Regions from separate parts of the Halobacillus sp. 12SKB genome, predicted to be linked through region 4. Evidence: riboswitches for the same ligand, from Rfam matches in the RefSeq annotation. Region 4 holds a riboswitch; each other region holds the start of a gene.
The links. A riboswitch is a leader RNA that binds a small molecule or an ion and turns the genes downstream of it on or off. The one in region 4 is predicted to bind S-adenosylmethionine.
Positions count from the first base shown of each region.

Region 1: it holds a riboswitch for S-adenosylmethionine, as region 4 does, so the genes downstream of both, msrA (peptide-methionine (S)-S-oxide reductase MsrA) here and ACQ4XT_RS07055 (O-acetylhomoserine aminocarboxypropyltransferase/cysteine synthase family protein) in region 4, are expected to answer to the same signal.
Region 2: it holds a riboswitch for S-adenosylmethionine, as region 4 does, so the genes downstream of both, ACQ4XT_RS14470 (homocysteine S-methyltransferase family protein) here and ACQ4XT_RS07055 (O-acetylhomoserine aminocarboxypropyltransferase/cysteine synthase family protein) in region 4, are expected to answer to the same signal.
Region 3: it holds a riboswitch for S-adenosylmethionine, as region 4 does, so the genes downstream of both, ACQ4XT_RS01555 (Na+/H+ antiporter NhaC family protein) here and ACQ4XT_RS07055 (O-acetylhomoserine aminocarboxypropyltransferase/cysteine synthase family protein) in region 4, are expected to answer to the same signal.

Region 1 is NZ_JBRFWR010000001.1:258,468-263,466, forward strand. Features, by position in the region: gene ACQ4XT_RS01340 (peroxiredoxin-like family protein) at 1-387, opposite strand, end outside; gene eutH (ethanolamine utilization protein EutH) at 412-1,530, opposite strand; gene ACQ4XT_RS01350 (ion channel) at 1,670-2,074, shown strand; gene msrA (peptide-methionine (S)-S-oxide reductase MsrA) at 2,122-2,595, opposite strand; SAM riboswitch class I at 2,717-2,838, opposite strand; gene ACQ4XT_RS01360 (AIM24 family protein) at 3,007-3,699, opposite strand; gene ACQ4XT_RS01365 (alpha/beta hydrolase family protein) at 3,879-4,754, opposite strand; gene ACQ4XT_RS01370 (DinB family protein) at 4,937-4,999, shown strand, end outside.
Region 2 is NZ_JBRFWR010000001.1:2,911,439-2,916,437, reverse strand. Features, by position in the region: gene ACQ4XT_RS14485 (DUF4037 domain-containing protein) at 1-271, opposite strand, end outside; gene ACQ4XT_RS14480 (S66 peptidase family protein) at 336-1,247, opposite strand; gene ACQ4XT_RS14475 (GNAT family N-acetyltransferase) at 1,288-1,770, opposite strand; SAM riboswitch class I at 2,267-2,371, shown strand; gene ACQ4XT_RS14470 (homocysteine S-methyltransferase family protein) at 2,554-3,603, shown strand; gene ACQ4XT_RS14465 (DUF4257 domain-containing protein) at 3,970-4,299, opposite strand; gene ACQ4XT_RS14460 (hypothetical protein) at 4,533-4,799, opposite strand.
Region 3 is NZ_JBRFWR010000001.1:303,693-308,691, forward strand. Features, by position in the region: gene ACQ4XT_RS01550 (glycoside hydrolase family 3 protein) at 1-1,480, opposite strand, end outside; gene ACQ4XT_RS01555 (Na+/H+ antiporter NhaC family protein) at 1,812-3,131, opposite strand; SAM riboswitch class I at 3,269-3,376, opposite strand; gene ACQ4XT_RS01560 (ABC transporter substrate-binding protein) at 3,447-4,520, opposite strand; gene ACQ4XT_RS01565 (ABC transporter ATP-binding protein) at 4,548-4,999, opposite strand, start outside.
Region 4 is NZ_JBRFWR010000001.1:1,432,207-1,437,205, forward strand. Features, by position in the region: gene metX (homoserine O-acetyltransferase MetX) at 1-343, opposite strand, end outside; gene ACQ4XT_RS07055 (O-acetylhomoserine aminocarboxypropyltransferase/cysteine synthase family protein) at 367-2,061, opposite strand; SAM riboswitch class I at 2,169-2,279, opposite strand; gene ACQ4XT_RS07060 (DUF2188 domain-containing protein) at 2,415-2,612, shown strand; gene ACQ4XT_RS07065 (NAD(P)/FAD-dependent oxidoreductase) at 3,307-4,533, shown strand; gene ACQ4XT_RS07070 (hypothetical protein) at 4,564-4,999, shown strand, end outside.

The DNA of each region.
Region 1 (4,999 bases), 1.2 Mb from region 4:
GTTGAGTTCATTTTTCTCCTGGGTGGTCAATGACTGATCGGGAGTTTGAGGGCTGACTGCAATTAATTCAGCTCCTTGTCCATGAATCTCATCTAAAATCTGCTGATAGGCTCTCAGTTCCATGTTGCAGTAAGGGCACCAGCCTCCGCGGTAAAAAGTAAGGACGACCGGACCACTTTTCAATTGTTCATACAGTTCGACCGTTTTCCCCTTCGCATCAGGCAAATTAAAGTTTGGCGCTTTCTCTCCTGTAGACAAACCGTCTCCTTCATCCGAAGATTCAAGTTCATCAATCGCCTTCTTCATTTTCCCCTGGATTTCATCAGGAGTTGCTTTCTTGAATTTTTCAATGTAATCATTATAATGCTTTCTCATTTCTGTCTTCATGAAAAAACTCCTTTTTCAGTGGATTCACTTTTCATTATATAGAGTTTCGACACTCGAAGAAACTGATTTGCTTTCTCTCGTCATCCATAAAGCAAGCCCGACAGCTAAGAGTCCTGCTGTTAATTTCCCCAGCAATACTGGAAAAATCATATCCTTTTCCACACTTGCTACGAAGGCGAAATGACTGCCGATGACGAATGCTCCACTCACGGCAAACGCAGCGTTGACCGTTTTTCCTCGTTCATCCATATCTTTCATCGTCGCTAACATAGGTAGGTGATGCGCCGTGGAAGCAATCAATCCTGTTAAAGATGTAGAATTCATGCCTAATCTATCACTCAGTCGTCCGATCCATCTCTCCCCCCGCTGATTAATGAAAGCAACAAGGGGGTAAGCGCCTGCTAATGTAACGGTAATCTTTCCAACGATGACCATCCCTTCAGATAAAGGTGCCATCCCCGGAAGGACAACAAACCCTGTCAATGATTCAATAATTATAAGGGCGAGACCAGTGATAATTATGATTTCAATGGTTTTTCCGAAATAAGAAAATAGCCGGATGGTTACGTTCGTGAACAACCATAAACCTGCCCCAATACAGGCGGAAAGCAAAATAGCTGGTGTTAAATTCCGTAACATCCATACCGCTTCATATCCTGCCACAGCACCACCAACAAAACATCCGATCGGAACCGTAACTAAACCAGCTAAAATTCCTCTTGAAAAGAAAGGGCGATCCTCTTTTTTCACAATCGAAAGCGCAACAGGAATTGTGAAAACAAGCGTTGGTCCCATCATCGTACCGAGGAGGGCCCAGGAAAAGGTAGCGGCCTCCTCTTCTAAGGCTAAGGATTCCGCCAGAGGATAGGCTCCCATGTCAATAGCAAGCATCATGGATGCAAACATCGACGGATCCGCTCCAAACCATAAAAACACGGGGCGGATGGCAGGCGCCAACCACTGGGACAATACAGGTGCAAGGGAGATGATCCCTACCATCGAAAGAGCCAGTGGGCCCATCATCATAAACGCTTCGTAAAACCGCCATCCAAGAGACAGGCGGTGATTAAGGACATAGTAATCAAGTGCTCCCAATACCATGAAGATACACATGACAATCAAGATAGCGTCATTAACCCACAAAAGCCCACCTCCTTCCTTTTTTGAGTCTATGTTTACGGGCACTTCAACATAGGGTAGAAGTTTTTCTATAATGGTTTGCTCACCATTTCCTAATGGATGCTGCCAAAACCTCTCATTATTTTAAAAAAGGAGAATAAGAATGGTACAAGCTCTGTTCATCGTTGCGATTATATTCATTGCAGCAAATCTCGTTTATTTTTTCACAAATAAAACATACAGAAAAAGCTACTTCAGCACAGCCCTTTTCTTTCAATTATTTTTTGTTCTCACAGGTGTATTAATGGGATTTACGATCCTTTACTATCTTCTATCTTTAGATGGAGTCATTCTAGTTACTAGTCTATCATCCCGGGAACCTGTTGACCCAACCTTTTTGGACTTGCTTTACTTCAGTGGGGAAACATTGTTGAGCGTGGGTTATGGGGATATGCTGCCTGTGGGGATGGCCCGATTTTTTGCTTTGCTTGAATCAGGAATCGGCATCCTTCTCCCTACGGCCTATTTCTTAAAAGCGATGGATGCGTCCAGACAAAGAGAAGGTTAAGAAGGTTGACCTATATGAAAAGGACCCTTGTGAAAGGGTCCTTTTCGTTATCCAATGGAGCATGCGGCAGAGCCATGCTTTTGTAAATATTTCTGATGGTGCTCTTCAGCTTCATAAAAAGTTGTTGCTTCTTCAACTTCTGTAACGATCGGGCGTTTGAAAACTCCTTTGCCTTCCCACTCTTTGATTTTTTCTTCAGCAATGTATTTCTGGCTTGCATCCGAATGGAAAATGACAGAACGATATTGGTGACCTACGTCGATTCCCTGTTTGTTGCGGGAAGTCGGGTCGTGAGCTTCAAAGAAGATATTTACAAGTTCTGCATAGGTGATAACCGTTGGATCGTAGTTCACTTTGACAGATTCCGCGTGTCCACTCTTGCCTGCTTTTACTTGTTCGTATGTCGGGTTCTCCAGGTGGCCGCCAATATAACCGACCTTTGTTTCTGTAACCCCTTCGAATTTTTCAAAAAACGCTTCTACTCCCCAAAAACATCCTGCACCAAAAATAGCTGTTGCCATATAACATCTTTCCTTTCCCTTAACGCAACTTCTATCGAGAGCCTTGACGGTTATGGTGCTTACACGAAAAGACCCCTTTTCTTATCCAGTAAGAAAAGGGGTCGCTAATATCCGCACGATCCTCTCATCTCTTAGAATGTTGGTACATTCTACAGGAATTGGCACCGTTCTCGTCAATCCGTAGATTGATTCGATGGTTGCCGGGCATCAAAGGGCCAGTCCCTCCGCCTCTCTGGATAAGAAGTTTCCGTTATTTATTTTTTGTTAGTACCCATAGTACTACGTATTAGTAACGAAGTAAAGGATAATAAATGAAAAAATTCTAGTGAATGCACATTGAGTTCTTCTTTGATTTCATTATATTCAAACCTTAACATGCGCATGCCTGTCTGTAAAAAAATCCGCTCCAGCTCAGCTCTGCCCCGTCGTGTAAACTTCCTCGAACGGCTGGACAATGACAAATCCATCACCTTCAAACTCCATTTGAATGGATTCACCGCTTCCCCTGCCTATAAGTGTCTTGAAGCTGATGTCTGTTTTGAAATTCGGCTCCAAGTGCCCGGACCATGCCACCGTAGCATGCGGGTCTGTAATGACAGGTTCACCAGGACGTACGAGCAGCGTCAACGGTTCATAGTGCGATGTAATAGCCACACGGCCACTCCCGCTGAGGGTTACGTTGAACAAACCACCAGAAACCATACCCGCTACTTTTTTCATTAGTTTTATATCCCAGTCAATGCTTGGTTCAAAGGCAAGAAGATCATTACCATTCACCGTGATTGTTTCATTATCCAGATCAAAAATAGTAATCTTCTTGCCCTGATCAGCAAGGTAAAGCCGCCCGCGACCCGTAGCCTTCATTAAAGAGCTTCCTTCTCCGGTCATCGCTTTTTTAAATAAACGACCGACGCCATGCTCGAGGATCCCTTCTCTTTCAAATTTAATGTTCCCATTATAAGAAATCATCGCTCCTGCTTTAGCCCACACTTGATCGAGGAGGTTTACCTCAAGAATTCTCGGGGTCTCCAGCTCAAAATAATCATTCTCTGATTCATCCTGTTTCGTTTTTCTAATAAATTCATCAATAGAGTAGTCGCTCATTGTATTCCTCCTAATCCTATTCTATGGTTATTTATGCTTCCTCACTGCTTCTATACCACGATGGATCAAAATCGAGTCCTAAAGTTTACGTATCTGTAACTCTATGGAAAGGATAAAAACAGCCTTCGTAATTTTCTATTCAATAAACATAGATAAATCCCTACTATATACTATACACTTTACTTTTCCTCTAGATGCTTTTCAAACCAATCCAGCACCTCAGGAGCATACTCTTTGAAATGCAGCCTCAGGCCATGATCTCCATTTTCATATTCGACATACCGATGGAGGTCATGATTACCTTCCATCAACTTTGCGAACATTCGCGCCTGTTCAACCGGAACTGTCTGATCCCTCTCTCCGTGAAGCATTAAGGTTGGTACATCAATGTCCTTCACCCAGTTAATTGGAGCAAGCTCCCGATACCAGCTCTGGTCTCCCCCTGGTTCTCCCAATAAATGTTCAATTTGTTTTTGAACAGGTTCTGGTTGCGTTACATACAGCTGCTTCAAGTCGGTAATGCCTCCAATTACAGCGACTGCATCAACCTCTATGTCTTGTTGAACGGCTAGGAAACTCATCCATCCGCCACGGGAATATCCGAGCATAACGGTTCGCTCTTCATCCACATGGTCAAGCTCGGTACCCACCTTTTTTAAATCGAGAACATCCCGGACAAAATCTTTCCTTTTAGTTGGCTCAAACTTTTCTTCTGCATTTTCCCTGTAGTGAGTCGCTAGTACAACATACCCCCGCTTTGCCCAATAAGATAGGTTTTTAAGTTCTTGCGCATCTGTCAACGAACTTTCTCCCACTCCTCCACGATTATGAATGAGCAGCGGGAGAGCGCCATCGATATCATCCGGTTCAACCCAAAGCCCCGGAATTTCAGTACCACCGCTGTCATATGAAATGGAATATCCTGTAACACCTGGTACACCAATTTCTACCTCTTCCTTACTCAGGAGAATGTTATCCTCTTTAGCATCAACAAAGAATACAACAGCTCCTATAAAACCAAGAAAAACCAAGAAAGCCCAAAGCAGTTTCTTCACCTAATTTCCCTCCTGAAAAATTGGAATAATATGTATGACCTAGTCATGTAATTTTTTCCTTTTCTTACTTTTACATACGGAAGAGTATGTGAAAGGTTTCATTTCTTGAGGTACTAGGGAAAGAACCTTCTATAGGAGTTGTGATAGACTCGAGATAACTTCACTTGAAAGGGAGAATCTGTATGTATGGCTTAGATGAAAAAAGAAAAGAACTGCTCGAATTTGTAGAAGAAGTTCCAGAGCAA
Region 2 (4,999 bases), 1.5 Mb from region 4:
TTTCAAATTTAACGCCGTCCCGGGTTAAGTAGGCTTCCGACCATTCTTCATCTTCATAAGGATGATAAGACAGAATGGTGCCACCTATTTGCTCAATGGGAGATTTCCGCTCATGATCCGTCGGGGGATTGGACCATAAAATATGTAATTCAATATCTGAATGTTCATCATCTAGGTTTTTAGACACAGAACCAGCAAGTAGAATGGCTTTAACCTTTGGGTTCTCTTCATACAGAGCGGCCATATCTATTGATTGTTTGAATAAATCCAATTTCATTCCAACCTCCAATTGTTACGTTACATAACTTTTTCAACATATAGATTGTTGTTCGAAATCAATAGTTCACTCCTGAATCAACGACCAATCGAGGCGGCGACGTCGTGAGCTTCGCGTTTACCCCAAACGGTACACCATAATTCGGCTGGCAATGACCAAAGTGAAAGTTCTCAACAACAGGAAATGGAGAACCGGCGAAGAAACGGTGAAGCACTTTTTTCAACTCCGTTTCTTCTTCTGTTTCCACCTGGAAATTCCCTAATACGACACCTTGAACGTCATTGAAGACACCCGCTTGTTTAAGATGAGTAAGCTTCAAATCGATAAGAAACGGTGGTTCTGCAACTTCCTCAAGTAGTAAGATGGCGCCAGCTGTGTCCACTTGGTAAGGCGTGCCCAAACCGTTGGTGAGGAGTGTTAAATTCCCTCCCACTAAACGTCCCTCTCCCGTACCATGGGCGAGCGTGTTGAGAGTTGATCGGTTAGAATCATAGGTCATCATCTCGCCTGTAAACAGAGATGAAAACGATGATACTGTCTCTTTTGTTCGCTGTTCATCATTAAGATCAGAGGCCACCATAGGCCCGTGGAAAGTCACCAGACCACTGAAATTGTAAATAGCATGAAGCAGGTACGTTAAATCACTGTATCCCCAGAATATTTTAGGGTTACTTTTTATCTTTTCGTAATCAATCATAGGTGCAAGCTTCGCTGTGCCGAACCCTCCATTGGTGCAAAAAATTCCGCGGATTGCAGGGTCGTTAAAGGCCTCATGTAAATCAGCAAGTCGCTTTTGATCGACCGTTGCATGCTCTTCATCGGTTTGGAACACATGGCGTCCAATGATGACTTCAAGATCCATTTTTTCCAACACACGTATCCCCTGGCTTAATTGCTCCCGATCCGGAGGTCCCGCCGGTGCAATCACTGCTACCCGATCCCCCTCTTGTAAAGCACGGGGGTTAATCATAATATCCCTCACTTTCTGGTTAATGGAAATGGAACAACGATTAAGCTAAGTTGAATTTCATCTCCATTTTTCTACTCTTTGTTGTCATCCCCATAGACCGATAAAATTCTATGGCAGCAGTATTTTCCTCAGATACTCCCAGTTCAACACGATCGACCTTGAGGCTACGTCCGAAATCAAAAACGTGGGCAACTAGTTTTTTTCCAATCCCCTTGTTTCTATGCATTTCAGAAACGCATAAACTATGGATAGATAAAACCTTTCTCGCTTTGACAAAAGAATTCTCAGGTGTTTCCTCTTCCTTAGTCACTACAACTCCCACGATCTCATTGCTTAAGATAGCCACAAACATGTGCTGTTTGTTATCCATCACCTGGCTTTCAAAGAACTCTCTCTCGACTGGAGTTGCATTCTCTTTGTACAAATCCGGTCTTACACGAACGTGGAATTCATGAACCTGCCTAAATAGAGGCAGCAATGACTCATAATCGCTCTCCTCGGCTCTTCGAATAGATAGATCCATTTTCTCTCCCCCTAGTCACTTACTTGCCCTACTTATTCAACTTAGATATTTTTATTAGTCCGCCGATTTTTTGATAAAAAAAGGAACGTTCGTGCCATCATCACTGGTATCCAGGCATGACAAGGTTGGTAATGAAACAAGCGCTTTTATACTTCAGTATATTTCTCTCATGCCATTCATCAATCTCTTAAGCTTGACTGGTATGGTTGAGGGATTAAACCATAGGTAAGGGAACGGTTCTTTCGTTCAATTGCGGGCTCATAAAAGGTAGGACCTGTTTAAGTCTTCAAACCAAGATTACCATAAGTTTCTTTTTTTGTGGAAAGAGCTCAGGTACTTTTAAACAGAATCCCGAAACTTTTTCTGAAAATTCCATTGATTCTTCTTTCATTTTCCTGTATTGTAAATCGCAAGCGAAATGATAAACTCCACTTTTGATTTGAGGATACGCTTTACGACGTGTCCAACTGCTTTTCCTAAAACTACATAATTATGAAACTTATCCAGAGAGGTGTAGGGACTGGCCCTTTGATACCTCAGCAACCAGCCATTGGCACGGTGCTAAATCCAGAAGGTAGTTGTTCTACCTTGAAGATAAGGAGACTCTTTATACACAAAGGACCCCTTATCCAAGGAGGTCCTTTATTTTTTTGAAGAAAATGATTTCTGAACAGAGTTGAACCAATGTCAGCTCATGCAAGGCAGAAAGTCAGCGTGTCCCTGTCAGAAGGGGCTAGCTTTCTAATAAAAGACTCATACAAAATGGAAAGGTTGTGGAATGAAATGAAACGATCATTAGAACAGAGATTACAGGATGGACCCGTCATTTGTGGAGAAGGATACTTATTCGAACTGGAGCGCCGCGGCTATTTACAGGCCGGCTCCTTTGTACCTGAAGTAGCCCTTGATAACCCACAGGCATTGAAACAGACGTACCGTGACTTTATGCTCGCAGGCTCGGACGTCGTCTTGGCCTTCACCTATAACGGCCACCGAGAGAAAATGAGAATCATCGGCAAAGAGGACCTATTAGAGCCGCTTAACCGTCAGGCCATCCGCCTGGCCAAAGAAGTAGCTCAGGAGCACCCGGAGGAAGAAGCCCTTGTTGCCGGGAACATTTCCAACACGAACTTGTTCAACCCTGATGATCCTGAAGCTGTTGAAAAAACAAGAAGCATGTTTGGGGAGATGATCGGCTGGTGTAAGGAAGAAGGCGTGGATTTTGTGAATGGCGAGACCTTCTATTATTACGAAGAAGCGCTGATTGCTCTCGAGGAAATTCAAAAACAAGATTTGCCTGCCGTGATCACATTCGGTCTGATGGGGGAAAATATTCTCCGGGATGGCTATGAAGTGGAAGAAGCCTGCCGCTTATTAGAAGAAAAAGGCGCGCTTGTCGTCGGTATGAACTGCTTCCGCGGCCCAGCGACAATGCAGCCATATGTAGAAAAGATCCGTCAAACAGTGGACGGTTATGTAGGTGCCCTTCCCATCCCTTACCGCACGACGGAAGAACACCCGACCTTCTTCAACCTGCCGGACGGGGGCTGTGCCTGTACACTTCCAACGGAAACCACGTTCCCAACGTCCCTGGACCCGCTCTACACGAACAGGTATGAACTTGCGGAATGGGCCAAAGAAGCGCACAGCATTGGTGTGAACTACCTGGGACTCTGCTGTGGAGCTTCTCCTGCCATGCTTCGTGAAGTAGCAGAATCCGTCGGCCGTACAGCTGTAAACTCCAGGTATTCCCCGGATATGGAAAAACACTTCCTGTTCGGCAATGACGACACGCTGCAGGATCACATCACCTCTTATAAGACTAAAGCGTGAGTCAAACGCCTGTCCGAAATACGGACAGGCGTTTTTTTAAGTTTCACCTATTTGCATTACTTTACGCGGAACAAAGGGTCATCCAGCATTCCGCTTTCTATCTGAGGCTATGTACTAGACTGCAATTCCCTTCCATTACAGGAGCTTTCAGTCTTCCTATAGTGCAGTTCATGACACGTACTGGTTTTAGTAACGGTTTCAGTAGTCAGAAAGAGCTGGATCAAGGCATAACAAAAAAATGACCTTACCTGACTGTTAACGTAATGATGGGATAAAAGCGGGGGCATTTTTGTAGGAATGGTAGAAAAGGAGGATTCCAGAGGAGATCAACTCTGAAGAAAAAATAAGGATTGGATTAGAAAATATCTATTTTAATCTTTGATTGATCCGATCCAATCCTTCTACTTTCGCTTTTTCCACATTCAATTCTCTTTTTAATAATACATTTTCCGCTGTCATCCCCGCTAATATAGAAATGCCAATCAGCGACCTTAATACCTCAGGCTCAGGGATAATATAAGTAACGGCGAAAACTGAAGCTGCCGCCCCGATAAGGAAATCTGCCAGGAACCCTAAATAAATTCCCTTGGGCCGTTTTCTTTTTTTAGGGAAGATCAGCACCTTTCCATTTCTCATTAAATGAGAGACAATGCCTGTCATCCCCCCGATACACCCAGCAATAAGTATCGTATTCATAAGAAATTTTCCCCCTAGACTAAAAAGAGCGGCAGTTGGTAGAAAGAAACTTAGAAACATACGCTACTATGCACTAAATCCTCAACCAAGCTCGCCGCTCCGTTTAAGTCCGTTATTTTTTTAAATACAGGTATCCCACTATAATGAACACCGTAGTAATAGTGTACACTATTATTATCAGAAAATAAATACTATTTTGCAAAATAATGTCTGCAATAACAACTTATACCAGTCTAGAGATGTATTTTATTTAACCATTCATGGATCTGATCTTCATAATACCTGACTTCCTTCTTCGACGTAGAGTCAACCAATTCCTTTCTCAACCGTTGGTACTCTTCCAATTGGCGCTTCGTTATGGACAGCTCGTTGGTTGATTGAAGATTATCTAAGTACTGTTGGATTTCTACAAAATAAAAACGGGTTTCCTCTATCGATTGTGCATTTTTAAAGGCATTCATTAGATCGTCATAGGTCTCTTTTTCATTCATCATATTCAATCACCGGCACCTCCTCTTTATTGTTACTGAACGGGCGCATAACACTAAAAAAACAGATTCTCTTCAAAAACGAAATGGATTTTGTCTTGTACACCGATTTATACTTCATACCCATTATACAAGATTTTCTAACGGATATAGTTAGTCCCTCATCATTTATACAAATCTTTTTTCATTAAATGAAAGAAGTGGATAATCGG
Region 3 (4,999 bases), 1.1 Mb from region 4:
GGTTCAATTTCAATGTAAGGATCCGTTCGACAGAGTCTTCAACCGTAGCCATTGGAATTTCCCCAGATTCTACAGCTTCATAGACACCTGTAGCAACTTCTTCGAGACCTACAGGCATGAGCGCAATGTCTGTTCCAGCATTGATTGCACGAATAACGGCATCGACAGGTCCAAAGTGGTCGGCGATGGCTTTCATATTCAAAGCGTCCGTAACGACGACTCCTTCATAACTCATCTCATCACGCATCAATCCTGTCAGTACTTTTTCAGAAAGAGTGGCTGGAAGGGCAATTTCAGACCCATCCTTCTGAGAAATCACTTTCGTATCATCGATTTTCGGAAACGTAATATGGGCGGTCATAACCGCATCAATACCTGCATCCATCGCCTTCTGGAAAGGATACAGTTCAACTTCCTTCAGACGCTCCAGCTCATATGGGACTTCAGGTAGTCCAAGGTGGGAGTCTGTCGCCGTATCCCCATGCCCCGGGAAGTGTTTTGCCGTTGCCGCAACCCCATGTTGCTGCAGCCCTTTCGTATACGCCACACCCATGTTTCCGACAAGTTCCGGATCTTCTCCGAAAGAACGAACGCCGATGACAGGGTTGTCAGGATTATTGTTCACATCCATGACAGGGGCAAAGTTCATGTTGATCCCAAGAGAGGATAGTTCAGCCCCGATCACAGATCCTACGTCTTCAGCGATTTCTTCCGAACGCGTGGCACCTAAGGCCATGTTTCCAGGCATGTCCGTCCCCGATTGAAGACGTGTCACAATCCCGCCTTCCTGGTCAATGGTCATAAGAAGGCCGTATTTTTCGGAGGCTGCTTGATACTCAGAAACAAGCTTCGCTGTTTGTTCTGTTGTTACAACGTTTTCCCGGAATAAAATGACTCCGCCAAGATGATATTTCTGTACCATCTCTTCAATTTCAGGAAGCATTTCCGTCACATTTTCGCCTTCCCATTTCCTAAAATCAGGCATGAGCATCTGACCGATTTTTTCCTCCATTGTCATATTGGAAAGAGCATGTTGGACGAGGTCGTAACGATCACCATCCTGCTTTTTGATGGTCGGTTTAAATTCCGGCTTTCCTTTTTTGAAGTGGTCCGGTTTAAAATCAAGGGCAATCCGATCTTTAAAATCACCGTTCGATACCGTCACCCATGCTCGTCCAGGTTTTCCTGTAAATGTGACCGTACCGTCATCTTCGACAGTAGCAACGTTTGAATTCTTCGATTTCCAAACGAGTCCTTCACTCACTTTAGTGAAATGTCCATCTTCATACACATTCAGTGCGGAAAGAGTAAACTCATTCCCTTCCATCGCTACATCTGCCTGTGGTACATTCTCAAAGATAATTAAATCCGATAATCCGTTACCTTCATCCGCCTCCACCTTTGTACCCATTAACCATGATGGCAGCATCATGCCAATGGTCAGTGTGAAGATCAACATCCATTTGCCCGCCAATCTCATTCGCCATTCCTCCTTGATTTATCTATTTGTAAAAGGTTCCTTCCTATCCAAAAAGACCCTTTTGCAAAACATTTTCGAAAAACAAAGCCCTTCATAATGTCGGTCCAGGAGAAATATTTTTGCAAACGTTTACATTTTGTAATAAAAGCGTAACGGATATAGATATAGTCGTCTATACCACTTAAGGCCCTAATCATTCTATTCACCTCCATTTCCCAAAGCTTTCCTACTATTTCAATAGACTCATTTTAAAATAATATATCAGTTTTTAAAAATTTTAGTGTAAAAAAAATACACATGAAAAGGCACCTGAATCAGGTGCCTTCCCCTCTTAAGAAGCGCTCTTAAACACCGCTTTTCTTTTTTCAACTGTGAACTTCGGATAACGGAAAGCGATCGCTAAAAGACCGGCTCCAGCTGTGAGTATGGGATAAATGCAAAACGGAACAATCGCGACAGGAGATATACTCGCCACACCCGCAACAGCAAGAATCTGCCCGCCATAAGGAATGATTCCCTGCACGGAACTGGCAAAGATGTCGAGAATACTCGCAGAACGTCGTCCTTCAATCCCATATTGATCAGAAATTTGTTTGGCCAGTGGGCCTGCTGTAATGATGGAGATTGTATTGTTCGCTGTAGAAAAGTTGATGGCGGTCACAATCCCTGCAATGCCGAGCTCCCCACCACGATTGGAGTTCACTTTTCTGCTCACGGCCTGCAACAAAAATTCGATGCCTCCATTCGCCCGGATCAATTCCACAAGACCCCCCAGCAAGATCGCGATCATCGCAAGCGTCTGCATGTTCGAAAAGCCATCACCAACGAAGGTGATGAATTCCATGCCGGAAAACTTACCAAGCAGAAGTCCGACTCCGCCGGCAAAAATAATGCCTCCGATCAATACATAGATGACGTTTACTCCAGCAATAGCAAATCCTAGTACACCTAAGTAAGGTGAAATTTCCAAAGTGTTGTACGTGTAGTTCTCATTCAGGCTGGCCGATGCATCCGCCGTCATCACACCAAAAATAACGGCCGTGATGATGGCTGCAGGTAGAACAATAAAGAAATTTGCTTTGAATTTCTCTTTCATTTCCGTACCCTGAGTACGTACAGCGGCAATGGTTGTATCCGATATGACAGAAAGGTTGTCCCCGAACATCGCACCACTGACAATCGCTCCCATGACTAAGGCAAGACCGATGTCTGTCTGCTCGGCTACGCCTACTCCAATCGGTGCAAGGGCAACAACCGTACCTGTGGACGTCCCCATGGATATCGAGATAAAGCAGCCGATGACAAACAATCCGACGACCATCCAGCCGCCAGGCAGGTAGGTTAAGCCGAGATTGACCGTCGATTCAACAGCGCCCATTCCAGACGCTACAGCAGCGAAAGCACCCGCAAGCAGGAAAATAATAACCATTAAGATGATATTGGGGTGCCCTCCCCCTTTCGTCAATTGGGATATTTTCGTTTGAAAATCTGTTTTGCGGTTCATGGCTAAGGCGAAGAGAATCGCAGCGAACAGGGCGACAAGAACTGGCATTTTATAAAAATCACCTATCACAATACCCGATCCGATAAATAGTAAAATAAAGATCGCAAATGGAATGAGTGCGAAAGCGTTGCTCAATGGTTTTGTCATGATTTGACCTCCTTTATTATATAACTCATCAGAATAGTTGGTTTTATCCTGAGAAAAGTCCCTGATCCAAAAGAAGGCGACCATTAAAAAAGAGCCTTCTCACATAAGAAGGCTCTTGAATCGTATCCGTTCATTCCTTCTTATCTCTCAAGCGATCATCACTTGCTGGAATTAGCACCGGCCAACCGATGTTGGTGGTTGCTGAAGCTTCACAGGACCAGTTCCTCTGCTTCTCTTGATAAGAAATATTCAATTGAGTTAATGGTAACTTTACAATAAAAACCATACGAAGACAAGCTTTTTTCAGAAAAAATGTTATCGATCGTAACGCCCGATCACTTCCATCGCTTCTTCCGAAAGAGAGGTGTCGATTGCATCATTGAAGTCAATATCTCCACGGATGGCGCCGTTTGCGTCATACATCTCGAACTGTTTCTTAATATCGTCAATAAACATTTCCCCGTTCGGATCAAGCCCCGTCACACCGACTTTCTTCCAAACTTCTGCGTCCTTCAGCGCTGTGTGTTTCGTCATGATATCAATCACTTCATCCAGACCTTCATCGTGAAGGAATGCATCATTGTAATCACGCACACCCTTCAAATAGGCAGCCATAAAGCGCACAGACACGTCGGTTTCTTTTTCGATGAAATCAGGCGATCCAAGCACCATGGCAATCTGTGCATCCGGAGCGAAATCTGTGGCGTCACCGAAACGAACGTGCAGGTTCTGTGCTTCCCCTTGAGTGATCAATGGCTCGATTTGAAGAGCGGCATCAATCGACTTGTTGCCCATAGCTGCAAGCATGTTTCCAAAGTCAGACATGAGGACGAATTCTACGTCGGATTCGGTTAGACCCGCGTGCTCGAGCATCCGCTGGAAGATATAATCATCCACGGCATTCCTTGATGAAACCGCAATCCGCTTTCCTTTCAAGTCGCTGTACTCTTTGATTTCATCCTGCAGATCTTCACGGATTACAAAGCTGAAATACGAGCTGCCATCAAAATAGTGCCCTTTATCAGCGATGATCTTTACGTCTATGCCCTGGGCGATGGCATTGAAAAAGGAAGCTGTGGAAACGCCCCCGGCAATATCCACTTCACCCGCTGCCAGCGCTGGAAGCATGTCGTCACTATTCGCAAACGTCGTGAACTTTATATCGATATTGTAATCATCAAAATATCCCTTTTCCTCGGCGATATAAAAGCCGGCTCCCGATGCAGCCCCGTCTTCGGCTATGACCACCGTCGCCTCCTTATCCAATGGAGCAAAATCACCGTCGATGATTTCACCGTTGCCCGTACCCTCCCCACTATCCCCGGAGCCACAGCCGAACAATATGAAAATGATAAACAAAAAAGAAAATAGATGACATACTTTTCTCATCATGGGATTCCAATCCCCTTTCTTCCACTATTTGCGCGAACGCTGCACTTCATCCTGAAGATGATTCCAAATCTCGACAAAATGTTCCGCCATCAAAGGATCTGCCCGTACCTGCTCCATATTCCTCGGCCGCGGCAGGTCAATACGCTTTTCATCAATGATAGTGCCGGGCTGCGAGCTCATTAACAGGATTCGATCGCTAAGTAGGAGCGCTTCATCTATGCTATGGGTAATAAATAAGACTGTTTTCTTCGTCTCTGACCAAATATTCAATAATTCTTCCTGCAAAATGAATTTGTTCTGCTCATCCAGTGCAGCAAATGGTTCATCCATGAGAAGGATTTCTGGATCGTTTGCAAACGCTCTGGCAATACTGACGCGCTGCTTCATCCCGCCTGACAACTCTTTTGGATAGAGTTTAGCGAATTTTTCAAGGCCCACTTTGTTCAAATAATAAGCCGTCCGCTCCTTGATCACAT
Region 4 (4,999 bases):
TTTGACGGTATGGTTCGCCTGTCTCTGGATTTATGCTCGCAGGCCCAGTAGATCCGTGACATCCACCCAGGACATTGAAGGTGATCACTTGATAGCGATTGGTGTCGATGGGACAATCTTCACCGATTAAACCGGCCCACCAGCCACGTTCATCCCTTGAACCCACGGCGAGCTGGTTGCCCGTTAATGCGTGGCATACGAGGATGACGGGAGCATTTGTCGGCCCGTATCTTTCATAGGCAAGTTCGACATTCGAAAGTTTCTCACCAGACTCGAAGGTGAAAGCGCCGATCGATATCGATTGATTGGTTCGTGGGTGGCTGGTGGGGTTTTGTAATGACATGCTTTTCATGCTCCTTTCTTTCACTAGACTGATACGAGGGAAGTGGAGAAATCTTTCCCTGATCGGATATTCACAACAGCCTCGTAAAGGCTTACCCCTGAAATGATGGCTGCATCTTCGTGAGTGATTGGTTTACGTGACCATAGAAGGGTTGGTTTAACTTCCTTCGCTATGTTCAAGACATCCTCATTTGCTTCCTCCACATAGACAATATCCCAGTTGACGCTCGTTACTTTTTGAAGGTCTTCAAGGTGAGAGAAAGTAACAACTTCAAATCCCAGTCTTTCCAGCTTGCTCTGTTCCACAAGAAGAGCACTTGAGCCAACAATTCCGATTACTCTTTTTCTCAAATCCCCGTTCGAGCGATCCAGGGAGGAGGATAAAACAGGCTCTGCCACATGTTTGCTTTTACCGTAGGATTTCTTATATCCCGTGGCGTGGAAGATGGCGTTGTCCAGGTCCTGAATTAAATCTTCTACAGACTCTAACCCGACAGACAAGCGGACAAGTTCTTCTGTTACACCTGATTTACTCAAGTTTTCATCGCTTAATTGCTGGTGAGTTGTAGAAGCTGGGTGGATGATTAAAGATTTAGCATCCCCGACGTTTGCTACATGCGACCAGAGGGTGCTTTGATCAATTAGTTTGCGTCCTGCTTCGCGCCCTCCTTTAATTCCGAAAACAACGATCGATCCATGACCGTAGTGGAAATATTTTTCGGCTAGGGAGTAAGTAGGGTGATCCTTCAATCCTGGATAATTCACCCATTCAACCCCTTCGTGATGGTTCAAATATTCGGCAATTTCCAAAGCCTGATCAGCATGTGTTTTCACTCGCAAGTGTAAAGTTTCCAAACCCTGCAAAAGTAAGAAAGCGTTTTGTGGGCTGAGACATGCCCCTATGTCTCGAAGCAGCTGTACGCGTAATTTTATGGCGAAAGCGGCGGGACCCACGTCAATCCCGAATCGGATGCCGTTATAGCTTTCATCAGGCTCCGTAAACCCTGGGAATTTTTCATGATTCCAGTTGAAACGTCCACTATCAACGACAACACCTCCAATAGCCGTGCCATGTCCACCAATCCATTTAGTGGCCGAGTGGACTACGATGTCTGCACCCCAATCAATCGGTCTGCAGACATATGGGGTAGCGAATGTATTATCGATGATGAGAGGGATGTGGTGGTCATGAGCGACATCTGCAATCGCTTCAATATCCAATACATTCAAGCTCGGATTACCGATCGTTTCGGCAAAAATCGCTTTTGTATGAGGAGTAATTGCCTTGGCGAATGATGCTGGATCATCTCCTTCAACAAAATGGACATTGATTCCATAGCGGGGGAGGGTGTGGACAAACAAATTGTAGGTCCCTCCATAAAGGTTCGTTGAGGTCACGATGTCATCCCCGGCTTTAGCGACATTCAGAATAGCCATCGTGATTGCAGACATGCCTGACGCTGTCGCAACCGCCGCGGCCCCGTCCTCAAGAAGAGCGAGTCGTTGTTCAAATACATCGACGGTCGGGTTTCCGATGCGTGAATAGATGTTTCCAGGTTCCGCAAGTGAAAAAAGGTTTTGAGCATGTTCCGTATCATTGAAAACATAAGATGTCGTCTGATAAATCGGTACAGCGCGTGCCCCTGTAGCTGGATCCGGTTCTTGACCGCCATGAAGCAAATTCGTTTCAGGACCGAACGTATAGAATGGTGTACTCATGAAAAATTCCTCCTCTGTTTTTTTCTAGGGCATCCACTTTGTAGAAGAGGGAAAACGAAAAGCCCTCTTCTGTAAGTAAGAAGAGGGCTTTATGTATCTCATACCTCCCCTTATCTTTCAGATCATGTGATCTGTAGGATGTAGCACCTTTTCAAGGTAATGCCTTGAAGGTTGCCGGGCGTCGTAGGGCCTAGTCCCTCTGCCGCTCTCGATAAGAGTTGTTTTTATTAAATTTTTCTGACTTGTTTGAAATTATAAAGGCGTCCTTTCTCATTGTCAAACAATTTTGATACGTTTGAACCCTCCTAGCTGTGGGAATGGATAATTAAGTCTATGAGATAGGAGTGAAGTTCATGAAACAATATAGTGTTGTACCTAATAAAGATGTAACCGGCTGGTTTGTAAAAATCGAAGATGTCGCTCCAACAGACCTTTATGATGAGCGTGATACTGCGGTTGCCAAAGCAGAGGAAATCGCAAAAGAAAACAAACCGAGCAAACTTCAAATCTTGGATCAAAATCATGAAGTTGAAGAAGAACGCACCTACTAACTAAAACTCCCCACCGCGGGAGTTTTTTTATGTGTAACTATCTATATTCATTATTAAAGTATATGGCAGGATTGTGGAATACTCGATTTTCGAGATGTTTGTGTGGATTTAGAGGCTCCGGGAAAAGGTTCGCTTTCCGTGGGCGAGTGATGAGCCTCCTCTAGCTAACGCTCTGAGGGGTCTCATCTACCACGCACTTCCCACAGGAGTCTCACCGTTTCCCTCCGCCCCTTTGCCATATGAGTGTCTCAAAACCACTTCTAGAATATGCAGTTATTCAACTTGATGGGAGTATAAGGATAAAACTCCCATGCCCAGGTTTTTGAACCCCGGGAGCTTGATACAGGGCGCTTTATGCTTATAACAGTAGTATAGTGGAAGACAATCCAAATGGGTAAAGGGGTTCGTTTCTCACATTCATCGAATGGGGTGGTTGGGAAGCTGCGAGACTCCCGCGGGAATGGATTGGCTGGCTAGACCCCACAGAGCGGAGCTCGAAGAGGCTTGCCGTCATCCCCGCAGGAAAGCGAGCTGCTTCCCAACCACCCCTAGCGCCTATTATGGCAACGAACCACGGAAACATTTCGAACTGAGTCTTCAACTGAAGGGAGCTTATCTACAACTGACCACTCTAGAGTTTTCGAGGTGCTCCAGTTATGATGGAGGTAAATGATACGTGAAGGTGTGTGCAATCATGAATGCTCATTATGATGTCATTATCGTCGGTGCTCGTGTAGCCGGCGCAAGTTTAGCTATTTTACTAGGAGAAATGGGGAAGAAAGTCCTCCTTGTTGATAAAGCCAGTTTTCCAAGTGATACATTATCCACTCATTTTATGTCCCACACAGGATTCTTAGAAAAATTAGGCGTACTTAAGCAACTCGAAGCGTCGGGTTTGAGAAAAGTAACGAGAATGAGGACCTATATTGGGAGTAGTTTCATAGAAGGACCAAGGACTTCCTATACCATCATTCCAAGAAGAGACAAGCTCGACTCCATGCTGATTGATCGAGCGGTCACTTTCCCATCCGTCCATTTCAAACCCGAAACGGCGGCACGAGAATTGATATGGGAAGAGGAGAAGGTCGTTGGTGTCAGTCTAATAGAAAAAGGGAAGCCAAAAGATTTCTATGCTGATTTGATCGTTGGGGCTGATGGGAAAAACTCGAACATTGCTCATTGGACAGGTGCAGAGAAGTATGAAGAAACGAAGCCTTTGCGCCCGGTCGTCTACGGATATTTTGAGGGGGTAGAGCCTTTACCGGAACCTGCTACAGAGATCTTTCTTTATGAAGGTCGAATTGGTTTTGTTTTTCCAATGGAGCCGAACCGAGACTGCCTGGGCATTGAAATCCATCCAGAAGAATTCAAATCGATGATGAAAAACCCGGAAGAAACGTTTAAACAAACGTTTGATCAATTGTACGGAATGAAGGAAAGAACGAAAGGTGCCAAGCTTCAAGGGAAGATCATTGGAACACCAGGCATGCCGAACTTTTTCCGAACGCCCTATGGTGATGGCTGGGCATTAATCGGGGATGCTGGGCACAGCAAAGACCCGAGTACAGGATTAGGGATCAATGATGCATTTATGCAGTCATTCCTATTGGCCGATGCTTGCTTGAAGATCGATGAAGGAGTAACGGTGGATGAAGCAATGGAGGAGTTCGCAAGGAAGAGGGACGAGCAGCTTTTCCCTGGTTTCCAAATGACCCTTCATTACATCCATTCCTTAAGAAAATGGACAGATAATGAAGTGGCTTTGTTTCAATCGATGGCTGCAAATCCGATGGTATGGAACAAACTGGTCCCCAATCTATCCCGTCATTTAGAAAATGATGCTGCTGATTTTCCTCTTCTTCATACAGCGATGCAAATGGAAGCAGAACAGTTCGGTTTTAAAAAGGAATCCTATCGATAAAAGTCGAATGTAGGTAATGAGGTGATCAAGATGGAATGGACGAAAGAAACCGCATTTACAAAATTGCAGGAAATCTATAATGATAAAGTGATGCAGGATGAAAAGCGGAGAGTTTTCCAACAAGTGCACAACCATTTGCAGCAGCATCTCGATGATCTGGCTGTCCAATCGGGTTTGAAGGAAAAAGCGCAGGAACAGCTGAAATTTTTTAAGGAATATACGTTCATGCCTGGAGACAATTTGTTTCAGTCGATGCGCTACGTGTTTTTAATTGCCCGTGGTGAAAAAGAAAGGGATCCTGAAGAGACACGTCAGCATCTGAACCGCATCTACCGTTCGCTTTACCAGCCGGCTGGGCTTAAAAACCCTTATATTCCTGATTCCTTTTGGGAAACTCCGCTTGGTGTAGCTTGTTTAGTCGCAGAAGAAGGCGTAGAAGCTGTCTATCCAATTCTCGATGAAGTAC